3 regions of the Martinezella sp. CNPSo 3959 genome follow, and region 1 is predicted to be linked to each of the others. Evidence: predicted binding sites of a transcription regulator. Region 1 holds the regulator's gene; each other region holds the start of a gene.
What was found. The regulator LexA, encoded in region 1, represses DNA repair genes until DNA is damaged. The targets are predictions, from matches to a motif close to TGTTCNNNNTGTGTTCNG.
Positions count from the first base shown of each region.

Region 2: AC13RE_RS12855 (ATP-dependent helicase) is a predicted target of LexA. The motif match lies at 2,539-2,556, and genes of this name have one in related genera.
Region 3: AC13RE_RS03805 (ATP-dependent helicase) is a predicted target of LexA. The motif match lies at 2,748-2,765, and genes of this name have one in related genera.

Region 1 is NZ_JBXSOV010000001.1:166,596-173,720, reverse strand. It holds gene kdsA (3-deoxy-8-phosphooctulonate synthase) at 1-101, opposite strand, end outside; gene AC13RE_RS00925 (VOC family protein) at 98-985, opposite strand; gene lexA (transcriptional repressor LexA) at 1,404-2,126, shown strand; gene AC13RE_RS00915 (ComEC/Rec2 family competence protein) at 2,107-4,575, opposite strand; gene gltA (citrate synthase) at 4,867-6,156, shown strand; gene lpxB (lipid-A-disaccharide synthase) at 6,184-7,125, opposite strand, start outside.
Region 2 is NZ_JBXSOV010000004.1:86,031-93,155, reverse strand. It holds gene secD (protein translocase subunit SecD) at 1-1,432, shown strand, start outside; gene AC13RE_RS12860 (SMP-30/gluconolactonase/LRE family protein) at 1,481-2,356, opposite strand; gene AC13RE_RS12855 (ATP-dependent helicase) at 2,632-4,701, shown strand; gene mmsB (3-hydroxyisobutyrate dehydrogenase) at 4,793-5,674, opposite strand; gene AC13RE_RS12845 (enoyl-CoA hydratase/isomerase family protein) at 5,697-6,755, opposite strand; gene AC13RE_RS12840 (GMC family oxidoreductase) at 6,795-7,125, opposite strand, start outside.
Region 3 is NZ_JBXSOV010000001.1:744,838-751,962, forward strand. It holds gene AC13RE_RS03790 (DUF2000 family protein) at 1-333, shown strand, start outside; gene AC13RE_RS03795 (YiaD family glycine zipper/OmpA-like lipoprotein) at 390-1,058, opposite strand; gene AC13RE_RS03800 (flagellin N-terminal helical domain-containing protein) at 1,306-2,280, opposite strand; gene AC13RE_RS03805 (ATP-dependent helicase) at 2,818-5,283, shown strand; gene AC13RE_RS03810 (SDR family oxidoreductase) at 5,606-6,343, opposite strand; gene AC13RE_RS03815 (TetR/AcrR family transcriptional regulator) at 6,490-7,104, shown strand.

The DNA.
Region 1 (7,125 bases):
TCCATCTGACAGGGGCCGGCGATCAGCGACAGCTTTGCAGTATTGGAAAAAAGGACCTTGGAGGCACCCTCGCCGACGGTGACTTCGGAATTTGTGCTCATTTTGTCTCCTCAAAGGCGAACAATGCGCCCTGACCGGGCGCCAACCTCGCCAATAGACGATTGTTCTTACGCGTATAGGTGACGCCGTTAGCAGTGAAATGCGACGATGTCACGGAAAGATCGCGTGTTTTGAAAAGGATTGCCCGCGCCCTGAGCCCCGGATCAGTCGTGCGAACAGGCAGATCATAGAACGCCTCCATGCCTTCCGGCGTCAAAATCTCCAGATCGGCGTTGGCCGCCTTGATGGTCAAGCCGAAGGAATGCTCCGTTATTTGCGGGCTGCCGACAACGTCTTCGAAGAAGCGGCGATAGACGGCCGGTTGCGGCGCGCAAAGCGCTACCCGCGCAATGCCGGTCACGCCGTTCTCGTGACGCTCAAGCACGCTGCGGTCAGCCGGCAGCGGATTGATGCGCTGACAGCAGAAGGCGAGAAAGTCTGGCGCGCGCAGATCAGCGGCAAAGGCGAGACGAAAGCCGGCCGTGGTTTCCGTTCCGTCCGGCATCTTCATCGGACGGGAAAAATCCAGCATTCGCCCAGCGGAAATCGCCGCCGCGTTGAAGCGCTCGTCATCCGCCACCGCATCATCCGTGCCGAACACCACGGCCGAAAAACCATCTTCCCCCACCCGGAAACGATAAGCCTGATCGCGCGCGACGAAAACATTGCCGTCCAAAATGCTCTTCTCGCACTGCTCCGGAGATGCCACGCTCAGGGGTTCGAGATAGGTTTTATCGGCAAAGAAGACGCAGGCGTTCTGCGTGCCAAAGGGATGACGCGCATCCGGAGCCACCGTGAAACCGAGCTTGCCGAGGCGTTCGCGCGCCAGAGCGATATTGACGGTCGGCAGCACGAGATGATCCAGCGGGTGCGGTGACGAAATCATGGTTCCTCCTATCTGCCTTTGGCAGCAGATTTGCGCCCTTCCCCCGCGTAATTCAAGATAGGAGCATGGAACACTCAACGCACAGGGACAGGACCGAAAGCAATCTCACAAACGTGATTGCTGATTCTTACCGTCAACGCGTGTGGCCAATGACGTCCAATATGGATCCGCTTCTTGAATACGCCGACCGAGCAGCAAAGCCCGAGAACGGAAATGGCGATATTTTCTATATTTTTCAAATGGTTGCGGCCTATATAACGTCTCAACATCCTAAGCCGACCCATTCGTAAGTCGTAATTATTTAACTGACACTACAAGGCTTTACCGAAATTTAAGCACTTGCGGAACACATATGGAACATATAGTGTCCGTTCTGGATTTGTTTCACGGCTTTTCTTGATTCTGGGGTTCCAAGACGATGTTGACGCGCAAGCAGCAGGAACTGCTTCTCTTCATTCACGAACGCATGAAGGAATCCGGTGTTCCGCCGTCCTTCGACGAGATGAAGGATGCATTGGATTTGGCATCCAAATCCGGTATCCATCGTCTGATCACGGCGCTGGAGGAGCGCGGCTTTATCCGCCGGCTGCCGAACAGGGCCAGGGCTCTCGAAGTCATCAAGCTCCCGGATGCTTATAATCCCAGCCTTCAGCCGCGTCGCGGCTTTTCGCCGAGCGTCATCGAGGGCAGCCTCGGCAAGCCGCAGCCCGTTGCCCCGCCCGCTCCGTCGAAGGTGGCAAATGACGATCACAACGGCTCGGCGTCCGTACCGGTGATGGGTCGCATCGCAGCCGGCGTTCCGATCTCGGCCATCCAGAACAATACGCACGACATTACCGTTCCCGCCGACATGCTCGGCTCCGGCGAACATTATGCGCTTGAAGTTCGAGGGGATTCGATGATCGACGCCGGAATTTTCGACGGCGATACGGTCATTATCCGCAATTCGACCACGGCCAATCCCGGCGATATCGTCGTTGCACTCGTCGACGATGAAGAAGCTACCTTGAAGCGCTTCCGTCGCAAGGGTGCCTCCATCGCGCTGGAAGCCGCGAACCCAGCCTATGAAACCCGCATCTTCGGGCCAGATCGCGTCAAGGTTCAGGGCAAGCTCGTCGGCCTTATTCGTCGCTATCACTGACCGGTGAATTGTCCGGGACTGGCGGCGCCTTTGCAATTGGCGCGTCGAATTTGCCGGTGCGCCAATCATAGGTTCGATGCCTGGTCCATGGGCGCTGCGGGTTATTGAATGCGGCGGATATAATGGGTGTGTCTGAGGTAAGCACCATTTCAATGGAGCCGGTTTTGCGCAATGTCGCACCGGTTATGAGCGTTGCTCCGGAACGGCAATGATCCAGCCGCAGCCGGATTGGCGTCACGACAATGCTCCCGGTGTCGCAAGCCGCGGGCAGATAGGCCGCGTTCTCGATGGTGACCAATATCGCGCCGTTTTCGAGCATGGCGACACACCATGCTCCCTTCTGACAGGCAAAGCTGCCTTGCATGGTGCGGTCCAAAGCTTCTTCCATTGCGGTGCGGACCGCCTTCTCCTCCTCGTTACTTAGTCGCTTGTGCCGATCCGTCTTGCTGATCTGCGGAAGCCGGCTATCGGTCGGAAGCATGGTCGGCGGTTGATGTTCGGCTGCGACCAGTGCTTTTTGCCATTGCTCGAAGATGAAGGCCTGCGGTCTCTCGCGATTGGTGGCGAGGATATCATCCTGGCGCAAGGCAACCAGAATACCATCTTCCGAGATCATCAGATCCGGCTTCGGCACACCAGAGCCGAACGCGGCCACACCGACAGATGACAGCAGCAGCAACAGGCCCAGATGGCGAAGCCGGGTCCGCAACATGCTCATGATCAGGAAGCCGGCGATGAAAGTCGGCATCAGCCAGCTGGGCTGGCGGCCGAAAGTGATATCACCTCCCCACCCAGCCACCGTTTTTGCAATAGCGATCACAAGCTCCAGTCCCTCTCCGGTGACTTTCCAGAACGGTCCATCGATTCCGAAAGGCATCAGCAGCATCGCCATCATACCGAAGGGCATGACGATGAAAGAGACGACGGGCATGGCCGCAAGGTTGGCAGCAAGTCCATATGTCGCCAACCGGTGAAAGTGCTCGATCGAGAAGATGGCCGTCGACGCACCGCCGATGAACGAGGTCGACATCACGCCTCCAAAGAAGCGTGTGACGAACAGTAGCGGACTTAACAGACGGATGCGCGGCAGGATGTTTTCGCGATGCCGCCGTCGTTTCCAGAGCGAATAGCCTGATACCAGCGCCAGCGTTGCGGCGTAAGACATCTGGAAACTCGGACCGAGTACCTGAGACGGTGACAAGACCAGGATGACGATGGCTGAGAGCGCCACATTGCGCAAGCTGATGGATGGCCTGTCGAAAAGCACGGCCACCAGCATGATCGCCATCATGATGAAGGCGCGCTCGGCGGAGACGCCGAATCCGGAAATGAGGTAATAGGCCGTTACCGTTAGAAGCGCGCCGAAGGCTGCGAACTTCTTCGTCGGCCAGGCCTGGACGACACCGGGAAACAGGCTGAACAAATAGCGCAGACCGACATAGAAGATGCCGGCCGACAGCGCCATGTTGAGGCCGGAAATTGCAATGATGTGGGTCAGGCCGGCAATTCTCAGGGCTTCGGTCGTATCCTTCGAGATCGCACGTCGCTCATCGGTGACAAGTGCTGCTGCAAAGGCGCCGGTGTCTCCAGGCAAGGTTTGCCTGATGCGGTCGCCGATGCTGTTGCGCAGGCCAGCGAGCCAGATATCGGCCGCATCCAGTAACGAGCCGGCAGCATCGTCACCGGATGGCGACAATAATTCCGGCGTTCCGTAGGCAAAGCCATTCGCGCCGATGCCGTTGAAATAAGAGCTGAAAGCGAAATCGTTAAGACCCGTCAATGCCGGTCCGGCCGGAGGTGTCAGGCGCGCCCTGCCCCGGATCCGATCCCCCAGATCGAACGACTCCGCCTGCTTGCGCACGAAGACCGTAACCCGCTGGGGTGCGCGGCGGATAGAGGGTTTTTCCGTCGCCTCGACGCGGACGACATAGCGCCAGCGCCCATTGTCATAGGATTCCCGTCGCTCGATCTGCCCGGTCACGGTCGTCGTCACGGCCGAGTCGAGCATGACGGTGGAAACCCGCCAACTTTCCCACTGGGCCAGCGCCATGCCCAGGCAGATGAGCATACCGGCGAAAAGTGTGTGATGAAGCAGCCTGCCCGCATCGCGCTTTAGCAAAAAACCCAAAGCAAACAGAACGAGGCCTGCGAGAAACGCCTGCGGAGGCGGATCGATTTGCGCCTCGAACCAGATAATCGCACCCAAACCCATATAGATCGGTGCGAAAAGAACAGCACGGCCATGGGCCGCCTCCTCCGCAATCAAGCCGAGGACAGCGGTTCCAAGGCGCTTCGGAACACGCAGCAAACGCGACGTCAGCGGCGCCTGATCCTGTGTTCGTTCCCATTGTCGCGCTTTGGCGCTAGGGGTAATCGCGGTGGAAAAGGCGCGAGGTTGCGGAGACGCGGTGACGTCCCTGCTCTCTTCCTGCTGGTCGGATGCCTCCAAATTAGGCACTCGCTGACTGCCCCCGCGCCAAATTACAGCTTCTGCGCGATTTGTGCCGTCACCACACAGTGAATTCAACTGAAATCGGCGGGAACAAAGCTCAATTGGGCCGGTTTCCCGGCGTAGCATACGAAAGGGCGCTTCTGCAGTGCCCAAAAGTTGATACTGCATTGCACAATTCAGCGTTAGGATAACTTGGCATTAGGCTCTGGATCATATAGCTAGTCGGTAGTCGCTTAACCTTTTGGCGCTTTTTATGGCGTCAATCCCGCCAAATCTTGGAGGATCAGCATGACGGAACAAAGCGCGAAACTAACTTGGGGTGAAAAGACGGTGGACCTGCCGGTCAAGACCGGAACCATCGGCCCGAGTGTCATTGATATTGGTGCCCTTTATAAGAACACCTCTACTTTCACTTACGATCCTGGTTTCACCTCCACCGCATCGTGCGAGTCGAGCATCACCTATATCGATGGCGACGAAGGCGTTCTGCTGCACCGCGGTTATCCGATCGATCAGCTGGCCGAACACGGCGATTTCCTGGAAGTCTGCTACCTCCTTCTCTACGGCGAACTGCCGACGGCAGCGCAGAAGAAGGACTTCGACTATCGCGTGACCCACCACACGATGGTGCATGAGCAGATGTCGCGCTTCTTCACAGGCTTCCGCCGTGACGCGCATCCGATGGCCGTCATGTGCGGCTGTGTCGGCGCGCTCTCTGCCTTCTATCACGACTCGACCGACATCACCGATCCGCACCAGCGCATGGTTGCAAGCCTGCGCATGATCGCCAAGATGCCGACGCTCGCCGCCATGGCCTATAAGTACCATATCGGCCAGCCCTTCGTTTATCCGAAGAACGATCTCGACTATGCGTCCAACTTCCTGCGCATGTGCTTTGCCGTTCCCTGCGAAGAATATGTCGTCAACCCGGTGCTTGCCCGCGCCATGGACCGCATCTTCATCCTGCATGCAGATCACGAGCAGAACGCTTCGACTTCGACGGTTCGCCTGGCAGGCTCTTCCGGTGCCAATCCGTTTGCCTGTATCGCAGCAGGCATCGCCTGCCTCTGGGGACCGGCTCACGGCGGTGCCAACGAAGCGGCCCTGAACATGCTGAACGAAATCGGCACGGTCGACCGCATTCCGGAATTCATCGCCCGCGCCAAGGACAAGAACGATCCGTTCCGCCTGATGGGCTTCGGCCACCGCGTCTACAAGAACTACGACCCGCGCGCCAAGATCATGCAGAAGACGGCGCATGAGGTTCTCGGCGAACTCGGCATCAAGGACGATCCGCTGCTCGACATCGCGATCGAGCTGGAGCGCATCGCTTTGACGGACGAGTATTTCATCGAGAAGAAGCTCTATCCGAACGTCGACTTCTACTCCGGCATCACGCTGAAGGCTCTCGGCTTCCCCACGACCATGTTCACCGTTCTCTTCGCTCTTGCCCGCACCGTCGGCTGGATCGCCCAGTGGAACGAAATGATCGAGGATCCGCATCAGCGCATCGGCCGTCCGCGCCAGCTCTACACCGGTGCTCCGCTGCGCGAATATGTGCCTGTTTCCAAGCGCTAAGCTTCGGTATTGAAACAAAAAAACCGGTCAGAGATGACCGGTTTTTTTATGGGCTAGAACATCCAGAACAATCTGCGCCGCCTTATCGCCGGGCGGCTCCTCGGTCTGCATTCGCTCCCAGACCAGATCGTAACCCGCCAACATCGCCGCACGCTCCGGCGTCTCGCTCGCCAGCCGCTCCATATAGCGGGCCAGCATGCCCGGCCGCAGAACATCATTGATGAGCTCCGGCAGGACAGCATAGTCGGCGATGAGGTTCGGCAAGGCGGCCGTCCAGATCTTGATCCGCGACAGCACGAATTTCGCCAGCCATTCGGTCTTATAGGTCGAAACCACCGGAACCCCGGCTAGGCCCAACTCCAGGATCACGGTTCCGGAGGCGGCCATGGCAGCATCGGCCTCAGCAAAGGCGCTCCACTTGGCATCCTGCCCGACAAATATATCCGGCTTGACCTGCCATTTTTCCGTCAGCGAACGAACCAGCGCCTCCTGCTTCGGCACTGTCGGCAGCAGAAAACGAAGATTGTTATTTCTCCGGCTAAGTTCTTCGATAGCCCGCTCAAAAACCGGGAGTAGCTGTCGAATTTCCGATGCACGCGATCCCGGCAGAAGCAAGATCGTCTTTTGTGCATCGGGGCCTGCCAGACCTCGCAAGGCGCGCTGACGGCGAGTTTCCAGCAGATTAGCATCGACCGTCAGGCGGTGGCCGACATACGTGGTTGCTGGACCGCCCAAGCGCTCCATAGCAGCAGGCTCGAAGGGCAATACGGCCAACACATGGTCGACGTAAGCGAGCATCTTCTGCGCGCGATATTCCTTCCACGCCCAGACGCTGGGGCAGACGTAGTCGATGATTGGCAGGTCGGGGAGCGCCTTGCGCACACGCTTGGCAACGCGATGGGTGAAATCGGGGCTATCGATGATCAGAAGCACATCGGGCTTTGCGGCAATGATCGCATCTGCTGTCTG
Region 2 (7,125 bases), on a different contig from region 1:
CGCCTTCATCTTCGTGCTCTATGGCGCCTGGGGCATTCTCGCCAATGTCGCGCTGCTCATCCACACGGTCCTGACTTTCTCGGCTCTGACGCTTGTCGGCGCCACGCTGACGCTGCCGGGCATCGCCGGTATCGTCCTTGGCATCGGCCTTGCGGTTGATGCCAACGTTCTCATCAACGAGCGCATCCGCGAAGAAACCCGCAAGGGCCGCGGCGCCTTCGCCGCCATCGATAATGGCTTCAAGAAGGCATATTCGACGATCATCGACGGCAACATGACGGCGCTCATCGCCGCCGCCATCCTGTTCTACTTCGGCTCCGGCCCGGTTCGCGGCTTTGCCGTGACCATGGGTCTCGGCCTCATCATCTCGATGTTCACCTCCGTCGCCTTCGTGCGCGTCGTGATGATCGCCATCACCCGTCGCCGCAAGCTGAAGGTGATCAACATCAGGCCGCTGATCCCCTTCAGCCCTTATGACAAGCACATCCAGTTCATGAAGGCCCGCTTCTTCGGCGTCACCGTCTCGGCGATCCTGTCGATCGCCTCGGTGGTTCTGTTCATCCATCCGGGCCTCAACTACGGCGTCGATTTCCGCGGCGGCATCCAGATGTCGGTCAAGACCAAGGACGCAGCCGATCTGTCTACGTTCCGCGAGGGCTTGAACACGCTCGGCCTCGGCGAAATCGCACTGCAGTCCTTCGGCGACAACAATAGCCTTCTTGTCCGCGCCCAGCGCCAGGACGGCGGCGAAGAGGCGCAGACGGCGGCAGTGACCAAGCTCAAGGCGGAAATCGTCAAGATCGACCCCGGCGCGACCATCGAAGGCACCGATGTCATCGGCCCTAAGGTCTCGGGCGAGCTTGCCTGGGCCGGTATCCTGTCAGTCGTAATCGCCAGCCTGGCGATGCTCGTCTATATCTGGGTGCGGTTCGAATGGCCGTTCGCGGTCGGCGCCATCGTCACGCTGGTGCTCGATGTGACCAAGGCGATCGGCTTCTTCGCGATCACCGGCCTCGATTTCAACCTGACGGCCATCGCCGCGATCCTGACGCTTGTGGGATATTCGGTGAACGACAAGGTCGTGGTCTATGACCGCATGCGTGAAAACATGCGGCTCTACAAGTCGATGCCGCTGCGCGACATCATTGACAAGTCGATCAACGAGACCCTGGCGCGAAGCCTCTATACCAACGCCACCGCCTTCCTGGCGTTGGTGCCGATGGCGATCTGGGGCGGCAGCGCCGTCTCCAGCTTCGCGATCCCGATGGTGTTCGGCATCCTCGTCGCCGGCGCCTCATCGGTCTTCATCGCGGCGCCGATCCTGCTGTTCCTCGGCGACTGGCGTCGCCGTCATGCCAAGCCGGTCGCCAATGACACGGCATCGGCAGACGGCAAGCCCGGTAAGGACAACAAGCAGATTCCTGCTGCTTAATATATGAAAAGAGGACATGCCCGGCTTCCGGGCATGTCTACCAGCCGCTTACGAAATCGGCGGCATATGCAAAGGCAAGCCCGGACGCGGGGCCGTAATCTTTTCCACAACACCGTTTTCCTGCTCGCTGACGAGCAAATGCTTGCCGTCCACGGTGAAGGCGATATTGGCTGGCCTTGTGCCGTCGGTGCGGATATGGCCGGCCATTTTTCCCTCGGCGTCCACCATAGAAATTTCACCCAGGCCGTACATGGCACAATACAGCATGCCATTGCGATCAAAAGCGAGGCCTGCCGGTCCGCGCAGCGCATTGACGGCAGGCGATGTCATCGACTGGACAAACATTTCCTGCCTGCCGCCCACGACCTGCCGATAGATTTTTCCGGTCAGCGTTTCGCTATAATAGAGCAATCCGTCGGCATCGAAGGCAATGCCGCTCGCAAAGAGCAAGCCGGCTGCCAGGACCCGGATGACCCGGCCCTCGGCCGGATCGATCTGATAGACACAGCCATTATAAGCCGCCTTGAAGAAATCGGGATGGATGTGGCCGCCTTCGAGAAGATTGGCAAGAGGGATGCCGGAATCAGTCATGTAAAGCAGGCCGTCAGGTCCGAAAGCGAGTGCATTCGGATGGAGAAACGGACCATCGGCGCTGCCTTCAATGACCTGCAGGACGCGGCCTTGCGCCGATAATCTGACAAGGGAATTCTCCGGGCCATTGGCGACCCAGAAACATCCGTCACCATCCGCCGCAATCCCCATCGGCCAGCCGCCGACCCGGCAAAGTTCCTGCGGTACGCCGCTTGCGTCGAAAAGTTTCAGACAGCGGCGGCTGGCATCCATTTCTACGACCGCGAGGCGGCCGTCCGACAAGGCCACGAGGCCGCTAGGCAGACGCAGCCCGGTGGCAATCGTTTCGTTCATGTTTTGAAACCTTCATTCTACGCATTACGAAGCCCCAAAAACTCAAAATGCTGCGCCGAAATGATACATAAGCATGACGAAGATCCTTTTCGAGCCGGGCGAATGCAAATCCCGATAAGATTCTTGCGCCAGAGGTCACATCCGCGTGCAGGCCCTGCTCATCTTGACAGGCTTTAGCGATTCGGAACATCCATAGAACGTTCCTATATTTTCGCGTTTGCGATTCGCCGCATATCGCGCTCCGTGCCGGCCGCCGGAGATAGTCAGGAGAGTTGATGACCGCCGCCTATCTGGAAAAGCTGAACCCGGAGCAACGGCTGGCGGTGGAACACGGCACGACTGCGGGCGACGGTCATATTGCCGGGCCGCTGCTCGTCATAGCGGGAGCCGGCTCCGGCAAGACAAACACGCTTGCCCATCGCGTCGCGCATCTGATCGTCAAAGGCGCAGACCCCCGTCGTATTCTGCTGATGACCTTTTCGCGCCGCGCCGCAGCCGAAATGGGCCGCCGTGTCGAGCGCATCTGCCGCGAGGTGCTGGGTGCGAATTCCGGCATCACCGCCGATGCACTTGCCTGGACCGGCACGTTCCATGGTATCGGTGCGCGCCTGCTCCGGGATTATGCAGAACAGATCGGCATCGATCCCGTCTTCACGATCCACGACCGGGAAGACAGCGCCGACCTCATGAATCTGGCGCGCCACGACCTCGGCTTCTCGAAGACAGAGAATCGCTTCCCGACAAAGGCGACATGCCTTGCCATCTACTCCCGTTCCGTCAATGCGGAAGCGCCCCTCGACGGCGTGCTGCGCGACTTCTTCCCCTGGTGCGCCATGTGGGAAAAGCAGCTGCGCGATCTTTTCGCTGCCTATGTCGAGGCAAAGCAGGTGCAGAACGTGCTCGATTACGACGACCTGCTGCTCTACTGGGCACATATGCTGCAGGAGCCGCTGATCGCCGAGGATATCGGCAGCCGCTTTGACCACGTGCTTGTCGACGAATATCAGGATACGAACCGGCTGCAGTCCTCGATCCTGCTGGCTTTGAAGCCGGATGGGCGCGGATTGACCGTCGTCGGCGACGATGCGCAGTCGATCTATTCCTTCCGCGCCGCAACCGTGCGCAACATTCTCGATTTCCCGAAGGCCTTCACGCCCTCGGCCGATATCGTTACCCTCGACCGCAACTATCGCTCGACACAGCCGATCCTGGCCGCCGCCAATGCCGTGATCGATCTTGCCTCCGAGCGCTTTACCAAGAACCTGCGGACCGAGCGGCAAAGCGTAGAGCGGCCGCGGCTGGTGACCGTGCGTGATGAGGCCGATCAGGCGCGCTACATCGCCGATCAAATACTGGAAAATCGCGAGGGTGGCGCAAGGCTCAAGCAGCAGGCCGTGCTCTTCCGCACCTCGAGCCACAGCGGCCCACTCGAAGTGGAACTCACCCGGCGCAACATTCCCTTCGTCAAGTTCGGTGGATTGAAATTCCTCGACAGTGCTCATGTCAAGGACATGCTTGCGGCGCTGCGCTTCGCCCAGAACCCGCGCGACCGTGTGGCGGGGTTCCGCCTGATGCAGCTCCTGCCCGGCGTTGGCCCTTCGACAGCACAGCGCGTACTCGACCAGATCGGCGAAGAGGCAAGCCCGATCACGGCGCTCACCGAACTCCCGCCGCCACCGCGCACGGGAGACGATTGGACCGCCTTTGTCGAGACGATGCGGGAGGTCAAAAGCGGGAAGGCCGGCTGGCCGGCGGAAATCGGCCTCGTTCGCCAATGGTACGAGCCACATCTGGAACGCGTACATGAGGATGCATCGACCCGCCAGGCGGATCTCGTCCAGCTCGAACAGATTGCCGCTGGCTACGGCTCGCGTGAGCGCTTCCTCACCGAGCTGACGCTCGATCCGCCCGACGCCACCAGCGACCAGGCGGGTGTGCCGCTACTCGACGAGGACTATCTGATCCTCTCGACCATTCATTCCGCCAAGGGGCAGGAATGGACGAAGGTCTTCATCCTGAATGCCGTCGATGGCTGCATCCCCGCCGACCTCGCCGTCGGATCATCCGCCGAAATCGAGGAAGAGCGTCGGCTGCTCTATGTCGCGATGACGCGGGCCAAGGACAATCTCGATCTCGTCATTCCGCAGCGCTTCTTCGTGCACGGCCAGCATGCGCAGGGCGACAAGCATGTCTTCGCCTCGCGCACCCGCTTCATTCCAGCAACCTTGCTGCAGTTTTTCGAGGTCTGCGGCTGGCCGCAGGCGCGTGCCGAAAGCGCTGCCGCCATTCGGGCGCGAGAGGTGCGCGTCGATGTGGGTGCGCGGATGCGGGGCATGTGGCGGTGAGTTGCAGCAATTGAGGTCGGCAGGTCAGGCATGTTCTTTGATGCCGCCTCTTACCGCCTAGCCCCTCACCCGGCCAACTATCCAGCCATCCTCACTTCGCCTCGCGAAACATCTCGATGATCGCCGAAAAATCGCGTCCGCCATTGCCGAGCTTTTCGAAGAGTGCGTAGAGCTGCGCCGCCTCCGCGCCCAGAGGCGTCGACGCACCGCTGGAGAGCGCCGCTTCCTGCGACAGCCGCAAGTCCTTGAGCATCAGCGCCGCCGCAAAGCCGGGCTTGTAATCATTGTTGGCGGGCGAGGTCGGCACCGGACCGGGCACGGGGCAGTAGGTATTGATCGACCAGCATTGGCCGGAGGAGGTCGAAGCGACATCGAAGAGGGCCTGGTGCGAAAGGCCAAGCTTCTCGCCGAGCACGAAAGCCTCGCAGACGCCGATCATGGAGATGCCGAGGATCATGTTGTTGCAGATCTTCGCGGCCTGGCCGGCGCCGGCATCGCCGCAATGGACGATCTTCTTGCCCATCACCTCGAGCAGCGGTTTGGCGGCGGCAAAGCTTTCCGTCGAGCCGCCAGCCATGAAGGTCAACGTTCCGGCCGCGGCACCTCCGGTGCCGCCGGACACCGGCGCATCGAGAGAAAGACAACCGACGTCAGCCGCCATCGCGTGAGCCTTGCGGGCACTGTCGACATCGATGGTGGAGCTGTCGATCAGCAAGGTTCCCTTGGGCACGGAGCGCAGCACGTCAGCCCAGACGGTCAGGACATGCTGGCCTTTCGGCAGCATGGTCACGACCACTTCGGCATCGGCCAAGGCCTCTGTCAGCACGCTGGCAGCCTTTACGCCAGACGCTTCGGCTGCCTTCAGCACATCATGCGAGAGGTCGAACCCAGTGACGGCATGGCCCGCCTTGACCAGATTGGCGGCCATCGGGCCTCCCATATTGCCGAGGCCGATGAATGCGATCCGCGTCATGATGTTTTCCTCCCATGATCGGTTATCTTGCGAAAAGCGGTGGCTGCGCCGGTATGAAGAAACGGTCGATGGCATCCGCCGTCACTTCGGAAAGGCTCGCCGGAGACCATTTCGGATTGCGGTCCTTGTCGATGACGGCGGCGCGCACGCCCTCGTAGAAATCGTGATTATACAATATGCCCTTGCAGGCGCCGAGTTCACGATTGAGGCATTCGGCCAAATCGACGCTCGTTCGCCCTGCCCTGAGCAGCCGCAAGGTCAGCTTCAGGCTGGTCGGCGAGCGGCTGGCAATCACGCTTGCGGCTTCTGCGGCAAATTCTCCCGGTTCATCCGCCAAAGCCTTCAGAATTTCCTCCACCGTGTCTGCCGAAAACGCCCGGTCGATCACCTCTCGGTTTGCCGCGAGCCGGCTTTCGCCGGCATCTACAGCCATCGTTTTGATGAGGGCGTGCACGTCTGCGGCAGAGGCCGCAGCGGGCAGCACGGCTATCGCATCGATGAGGGCTGGCAATGCGGAGGATGCCACACGATGATCGGCAAAACCGGCGTGGATAACATCGGCTGCGCCGACGGTCTGTCCGGTCAGACCCATCCAAGTGCCGGCCTCCCCCGGCGCGTGCGGCAGGAGCCAAGTGGCACCGACATCAGGGAAGTAGCCGATGCCGGTTTCGGGCATGGCAAGGCGCGTGCGTTCGGTGACGACGCGATGGCTGCCATGGGCCGACAGACCGACGCCGCCGCCCATGGTAATGCCGTCCATCAACACGACATAGGGTTTGGGATAGCGCGAGATGGCATGGTTGAGCAGAAACTCCTCGCGCCAGAAGATTTCCGCTTCATCGGTGCTTTCCTTGCCGCTCCGATGCAGCAGGCGGATATCGCCGCCTGCGCAGAAGCCGCGTTCCCCCTCGCCCAGGACGATGACGCTGGCGATCGCAGGATCTGCGGCGAAATCCTCCAGGGCCGGCGCAATGACCCGCACCATTGGCAATGTCAGGCTGTTCAGCGCCTTCGGGCGGTTAAGTCTGACAATGCCCGCCGATCCGCGCCGCTCGATGATGACTTCATCCGTGCTATCCATGCAAATCTCCTGTCCGTGCTGCCAGCCATGAATAGGGCTTCATCTGTTGTCGGCAAGGATCATTTCGGCTGCCTTCTCGGCGATCATGATGGTTGGTGAATTGGTGTTGCCCGATGTGATCGACGGCATGACGGAGGCGTCGGCGATACGCAGCCTTGCCAATGCTCTGAGCCGCAAGCGGGGGTCGACGACGCTTTGCCCGTCGCCGCCCATGCGGCACGTACCGACCGGATGGAAAATCGTCGTGCCGATATCGCCGGCAGCGCGCTCCAGATCGGCATCGGTCTCATAGGCCGGCCCCGGCTTGAACTCCTCCGGGCGGAACCGGGCGAAGGAGGGCTGCGCCACGATCCGCCGCGTCAGGCGAATG
Region 3 (7,125 bases), 580 kb from region 1:
CTGTCGACAGGCATAGCCGGGCAGCATCCTGATATCATCGGCGAAGCCTATCGCGATCGCACCGGCAACGTCTACAATGCTTTGTCGATCCAGCCCATCATCGTGCTCTCGGCCGATAAGGAGAGCATTACCGCCATCCACCGCCGCTCGCTGGAGCGTGGCGTCACGTCTTCAATCTTCATCGAGGAAATGTTTTCAACCGGCCATGATGCGGCCAACCGCGCCGTCTTTTCCGAATTCGCGCCTGAGGACGCCAAGGTGGTCGGCATCGCGCTGCGTGCAGACAAGAAAATCGTCGACAAGATCACCAAAGGCGCCAGCATGCACGCGTGATCGGACGCAAAAAAACGGCCGGATGCTGAGACCCGGCCGTTTTTGTCCAGAAAGGCTTAGCCGTTCTGCGTGATCGGTGCGATCTGGATCTCGACGCGGCGGTTCTGCGCGCGACCGGCCTCGGTTGCGTTCGTTGCAACCGGCTGCGATGGACCGAAACCGATGGCCGACATGCGGCGCTGGTCGATACCCTGGCTACCGAGGTAGGACGCAACCGATCCGGCGCGGCGTTCGGACAGATCCTGGTTATGCTGCAGACTGCCAGTCGAATCTGTATGGCCGTTGACGTCGATCAGCGTGCGGTTGAACTTGCGCAGAACGATCGCGACGGAATTCAGCGTCGGGAAGAATTCCGGCTTGATCGCGTCCTGGTCGATATCGAAGGTAATCGCCGACGGCATGTTGAGGATGATGCGGTCGCCGACGCGGGTAACCGAAACGCCGGTGCCCTGCAGCTGCGCACGCAGTTCGGATTCCTGCTGGTCCATGTAGTTGCCGATGCCCGCACCTGCGAGCGCACCGACGCCTGCGCCGATCAGCGCGGCATTGCGGCGCGAGGCCGGCGAATGGCCGATCAGAAGGCCTGCGACAGCGCCGACACCGGCACCGATCGCTGCACCGCCTGCCGTATTGGAAACTTTCTGCTCACCTGTATAGGGATCGGTGGTCGTGCATGCGTTCAAAAAGGCTGCCGCTAGGGCAAGAATGGCAATTCTCTTTATCATGGAATCATCGCTCTCCGGTTCGATGGCCGCAGCAGATATGAAGCATTGCGGCAATATCGTGAAGAGAAATCTATGACGCCCTTATATCTTTGGGATGGAAGCAATTTCCGCAACAATCTTTCAATAATAGACATCAGACGCTGCCTCTGACAGCACCGCGAACACTCCAGCCAAGCGAAAAAACGGCGAAAGCCACCGAGGCAACGAGGATACGCATAACTCTGCCTCTTATGATTTTGGTTGGCTCTCAGAGATTCTGGAAAAGCTGCAAAGCCGTATTGTAGCTGGCATTGGCGATCGAGAGCGATTGCAGCCCGAGCTGCTGCTGAGCCTGCAGCGCCAGAACCTTGCTCGATTGCTGCTCCATATCGGCATCGACAAGCTTCCCGACACCGCTGGTCAAGGAATCGCTCAGATTCTTGGCGAACTCGGTCTGGAGATTGATGCGCGATTCGAGGGAGCCGAAGGCGGACCCGATCGTCTTGAGCTGATTCAACATTCCCGTCACTGTGTTGACCATGTCGGCGATGGCCCCTTTGGTCGTATTCGCATCGAGCGAGATCTCCACCTGGCCGCTCGTATTGCCGTTCTGAGTGCTGACGAGCACATAGTTCCTTGCAGCCCCGGCCTCGGTCGCGAAAGACGTCGACGTCAGCACGCCATATCCGCCGGAGCCGCTCGACTGATCATCGATCAGATAGCGCGCATCGGCCGATGTGATCGGGCCGCTCGTCGAACTCACGCCTGCATAGCTCAACATGCCGATCGAAACCATCCCGTTGCTGCCGCGGATCAGCGAACCCGGCACTTCATGCGGATCGGTAGGATCGGCGCCATCCCGCAGCACGGTCCAGTTGACGCCATTGAAGGTCGCAGACTCTCCGATGCTGCGCAGTTGCTCTTTCAGCTGCGCAATCTCATCATTGAGTTTCGTCTTGTCGACGCTGGTCTCATAGGCGCTAACAAGCTTTGTCCTGATCTCGGTGACGACGTCGATCGCGCTGCCGACACCCGTGGAAGCCGTGCTGACGGTCGAGGCGGCGAGACCGAGCGCATCCTGAACCGACGAAATTGCACCGACGTCAGTATGCGTCAAAGTCGAGATTTTCCAGTACGTAGCATTGTCTCTCGCCGTTTGAACCCGCAGGCCCGACGACATCTGTCGTTCGGCATTACCCAGTTTGGCCTGGGTGTCCCTCAGCACTTCCAGCGCTGTATTCATAGAGGGACTGACCCTGATGAAGGTCGAAAAAATACTCACGGCACATGAACTCCGAACGCAACAATACGCAACACATACAAGAAGACATCGGAACCTTGCCGCGGGCGCTCATGCGCGCGGGCCGATCGCATCGGCAAACAGGAGCCAGGCAAAAACAACACCTGCGCTCCGGCGGTTACATATCCTCATGATTAGCAAACATGCTTAAGAATGCGCTAAGAACAACGCATAATTCACCATAATTATGCGCGGGAATGATAACTGGCTTAGCCCCGACGTGCTCGCGCTATTCCGCGGCGCGACGATTGGCGAGCATCGTTCACGCGGCCGCTGCTTCCCGTGAATCGACTGCTAAACCACAATTTAGGTACAAACAAAGTTGTAATCTTCGGTGAGACAACGACACGTTTTACAGGCTCGTCGGCATGTCCGCTCCGTGATGCAAAACGCGCATCAAGAGCTGCGAATGTGCACTTTTTGTTCTAATTTCGGCCCGTTTCTTTTGCCTTTCGGGGTAGAATCATTACATTGGGCCGCATGACCATTGGACATGACGACATTCCCTTCTTTGACGAGGAGCCGGAGCACACAGCACCGCGCCGTTCCGCGCCGGCTGCCGGCAGCATTGGCGGCGGCATCGCGGCACGCGCCATGGCGGCACGCGACAGCGGCCGCCGGCCGGATTATCTTTCCGGCCTTAATGCCGAGCAGACGGAAGCCGTGGAAACGCTCGACGGGCCTGTTCTGGTGCTTGCCGGCGCAGGCACCGGCAAGACGCGCGTGCTGACGACGCGCATCGCTCATATCCTCTCCACCAACCGCGCCTTCCCCAGCCAGATCCTCGCGGTCACCTTCACCAACAAGGCGGCCCGTGAGATGAAGGAACGCATCGCGCTGCTCGTCGGCGGCGCGGTCGAAGGCATGCCCTGGCTCGGCACCTTCCACTCGATCGGTGTCAAGCTTTTGCGCCGTCATGCCGAGCTGGTGGGCCTCACCTCCAGCTTCACCATTCTCGACACGGACGATGTCATTCGCCTGATCAAGCAACTGATCCAGGCGGAAGGGCTCGACGACAAGCGCTGGCCGGCCAAGCAGTTTGCCGGCATGATCGATACCTGGAAGAACAAGGGCCTCAGCCCCGCTGATATTCCGGAAGGCGACGCGCGCGCCTTCGCCAACGGCAAGGGCCGCGAACTCTATGCCGCCTACCAGAACCGCCTGAAAACGCTGAACGCCTGCGACTTCGGCGATCTCCTGCTGCATCCGATCAATATGTTCCGGCAGAATCCAGATATCCTCAAGGATTATCACCAGCGCTTCCGCTACATCCTGGTCGACGAATATCAGGACACCAACACGGCGCAATATATGTGGCTTCGCCTGCTGGCGCAGCGGCAGAAGGGCGAGCAGCAGAATGTCTGCTGCGTCGGCGACGACGACCAGTCGATCTATGGCTGGCGCGGTGCTGAGGTCGACAACATCCTGCGCTTCGAGAAGGATTTTCCGGGCGCCAAGGTCATCAAGCTCGAGCGCAACTATCGCTCCACCGAACATATTCTCGGCGCTGCCGCGCATCTGATCGCCCATAATGAGGGCCGGCTCGGCAAGACGCTGTTCACCGACCGCTCCGATCCGGACGATATAAAGGTGCAGGTGCATGCCTCCTGGGATTCCGAGGAGGAAGCGCGCGCGATCGGCGAAGAGATCGAGCAGCTGCAGCGCAACAAGCACAATCTCAACGACATCGCCATCCTCGTGCGCGCCTCGTTCCAGATGCGCGAGTTCGAAGACCGCTTCGTCACGCTCGGCCTGAACTATCGCGTCGTCGGCGGCCCGCGTTTCTACGAGCGCCTCGAAATCCGCGATGCCATGGCCTATTTCCGTCTCGTCTGCCAGCCGGCCGACGATCTCGCCTTCGAGCGCATCATCAACACACCGAAGCGCGGCCTCGGTGATACCACGGTTCGCGCCCTGCATGATTATGCCCGTGTGCGCGATATCCCGATGCTGGCGGCAGCGGCCGACATCATCGAGACGGACGAGATGAAGCCGAAGGCGCGCAAGGCGCTGTTCGACGTCGTCCAATCCTTCCGCCGCTGGCAGGGGCTGCTCGAAAACACGCCGCATACCGATCTTGCCGAGCAGATCCTCGAAGAGTCCGGCTATACGGACATGTGGAAGAACGACAAATCGGCGGAAGCGCCGGGGCGCCTGGAAAACCTGAAAGAACTCATCCGCTCCATGGACAGCTTCGAGTCCATGCGCGGCTTCCTCGAACACGTCGCCCTCGTCATGGATGCCGAGCAGAACGAGAATCTCGACGCCGTCTCCATCATGACGCTGCACTCCGCCAAGGGTCTGGAATTCGACACCGTGTTCCTGCCCGGCTGGGAAGAAGGCCTGTTTCCACACCAGCGCTCGCTCGACGAAAGCGGTCGCGCCGGGCTGGAGGAAGAGCGCCGCCTCGCCTATGTCGGCATCACCCGCGCCAAGCGCCGCTGCCACATCTGGTTCGTTTCCAACCGCCGCATCCACGGTCTCTGGCAATCCACGATCCCCTCCCGCTTCCTCGACGAACTGCCGGAAATGCATGTTCAGGTCGCCGAAGTCGAACAATCCTATGGCGGATATGGCCGCGGCGGCTACGGCCAGTCACGCTTCGACAAGGCAGATCCCTTCGCCAACACCTATTCCACGCCCGGCTGGAAACGCGCCCAGGCCAACCGCAACGATGCAACCCGCGACAACTGGGGCAGCCGCTCCGGCCACGCCGTCGAGCGCATCGGCTATGGCGAGAGCGGCCCCAAGGTGCGCACCATCGACGGCGAGCTGGTGGCCAAATCCACCTCCGCCGAACCCTCCAAATTCGCCATCGGCGACCGCGTCTTCCACATCAAGTTCGGCAACGGCAACGTCTCGGAAATCGAGGGCAACAAGCTGACCATCGAATTCGACCGCGCGGGGCAGAAAAGGGTGTTGGATGGGTTTGTGGAGCGGGTTTAGCGGTAAAAGGTCGGCCATCTAGTTTGGGACCAGAGGCTGCCTATCGGTGCAACCGCTAAGATAAGAGGCTGATTATGCGGCCTCTTGCCTCCCCCGCGCTCCGTCATCCTCGGGCTTGACCCGAGGATCCACGCACAGGCTTCCCATCAAATTCGTGTTGTCTATTTGAGGCACGAACGAGAGCGCCGCGTTCTGGGCGGCGACAAAGTCGTCTGACACGGCAATCAATTACGCAACAAAGAGGCTTGTGCTTGGATCCTCGGGTCAAGCCCGAGGAGACGATCCTTCTGCCGCAAAGGCTCTTGCGCCGCGCTGCGCCACTTTAGTTGCGCCCGCCATTTGCCCTGATGATCTGTCCGTTGACCCAGCCACTATGCGAGCCGGCCAGAAACGATACGATCTGGGCGATATCCTCCGGCAGCCCGAGGCGCCCGAGCGGGATGTCGTTTATCAGCCGCTGGATCAGCGCCTCGGACCGCCCCTTGAACAGCAATTCGGTCGCGATCGGCCCCGGCGCGACTGCATTGACCGTGACGCCGCGTGGGCCGAGTTCCTTCGCAAGGATATGGGTCATCGCCTCCACCGCCGCTTTGGTCGCCGCGTAAACGCCGTTGCCGGGGGGGTAGTGACCGATAATGCTAGTGGAGAGATTGATGATGCGGCCGCCATCGCGCACCCGCCTCGCCCCTTCTCGCATTCCATTGAAGGTGCCCGTCAGATTGACGGCAACCTGCTGCCGAAAATCCTCATCCAAAACCTCGGCCAGTGGCGAGAATTTGCTGATCCCGGCATTGTTAACGAGCACGTCGACCTTTCCGAACTCCGCTTCGGCGCGATCGAACAATGCGGTCACGGCCGCGGCATCGGCGACATCCGCACGGACCGCAATCGCGCGACCACCCGCCGCGGCGATACCGGCGACAACATCGGCGGCCTCTTCGGAACTCGATGCGTAATTGACGACGATCTGAAAGCCGTCGGCGGCAAGCTGCTTCGCAATGGCGGCGCCGATGCCCTTTGATGCGCCGGTTACGATCGCTGATCTAATTTCGTTGGACATGCGTCAATTCCCTTGTCGTTCGCACAAGCGCTCTCCGCCCTGCCTGGGAACTCAATCCCGGCATGTTCGCTGAAATGCTTGTTTCGTTGGGTCGCGGCCTGTAATATGAGCGATAATTCGCTTTTTGCTACTCGCATTCCAGGAACATGCCCGAAAGTCCGCTCCATAGCCGTCCCGCGCCGAGAAAAGCGCCAAAGCAAGCCCGCTCGCTCGCAACGGTCGAAGCCATCGTGGAGGCTGCGGCTCGCATTTTGGAAGAGCGCGGCCATGAAGCCTTCTCCACCAATGCCGTCGCGGAGAAAGCCGGCGTCAGCGTCGGCTCGCTCTATCAGTATTTTCCACGCAAGGATGCGCTGATCGGAGCCTTGATCCTGCGCGAGACTTCCCGCCTCGTCGCAGAGGCGGAAATTGCCGCCGACAGGCCTACCGGCAGCGAGGCCCTATCGGCGCTCATCCTCCCTTGCGTCGAGCAGCAGCTTCGCCGGCCGGCGCTTGCCCGCTTGCTCGATTTCGAGGAGGCGCGGCTGCCGCTCGATGCCGCCACCGAAGCAGTCAAACGGCGATTCTTCGAGCTCACGCGTGCAACCCTGCTGCGACCGGATTTGCCGCCGCAGGCCGATATAGAAGTGGCAAGCCGCGACGTGGTCGCCATCATCAAGGGAATGGTCGATGCCGCAGGGGACCATGGCGACACGGATAAAAACCAGCTGGCTCTGCGCGTGAAACGCGCCGTTCTCGGCTATTTGCATAGCCTCGACTGACGTCGGCAGCGGCCCCAATCG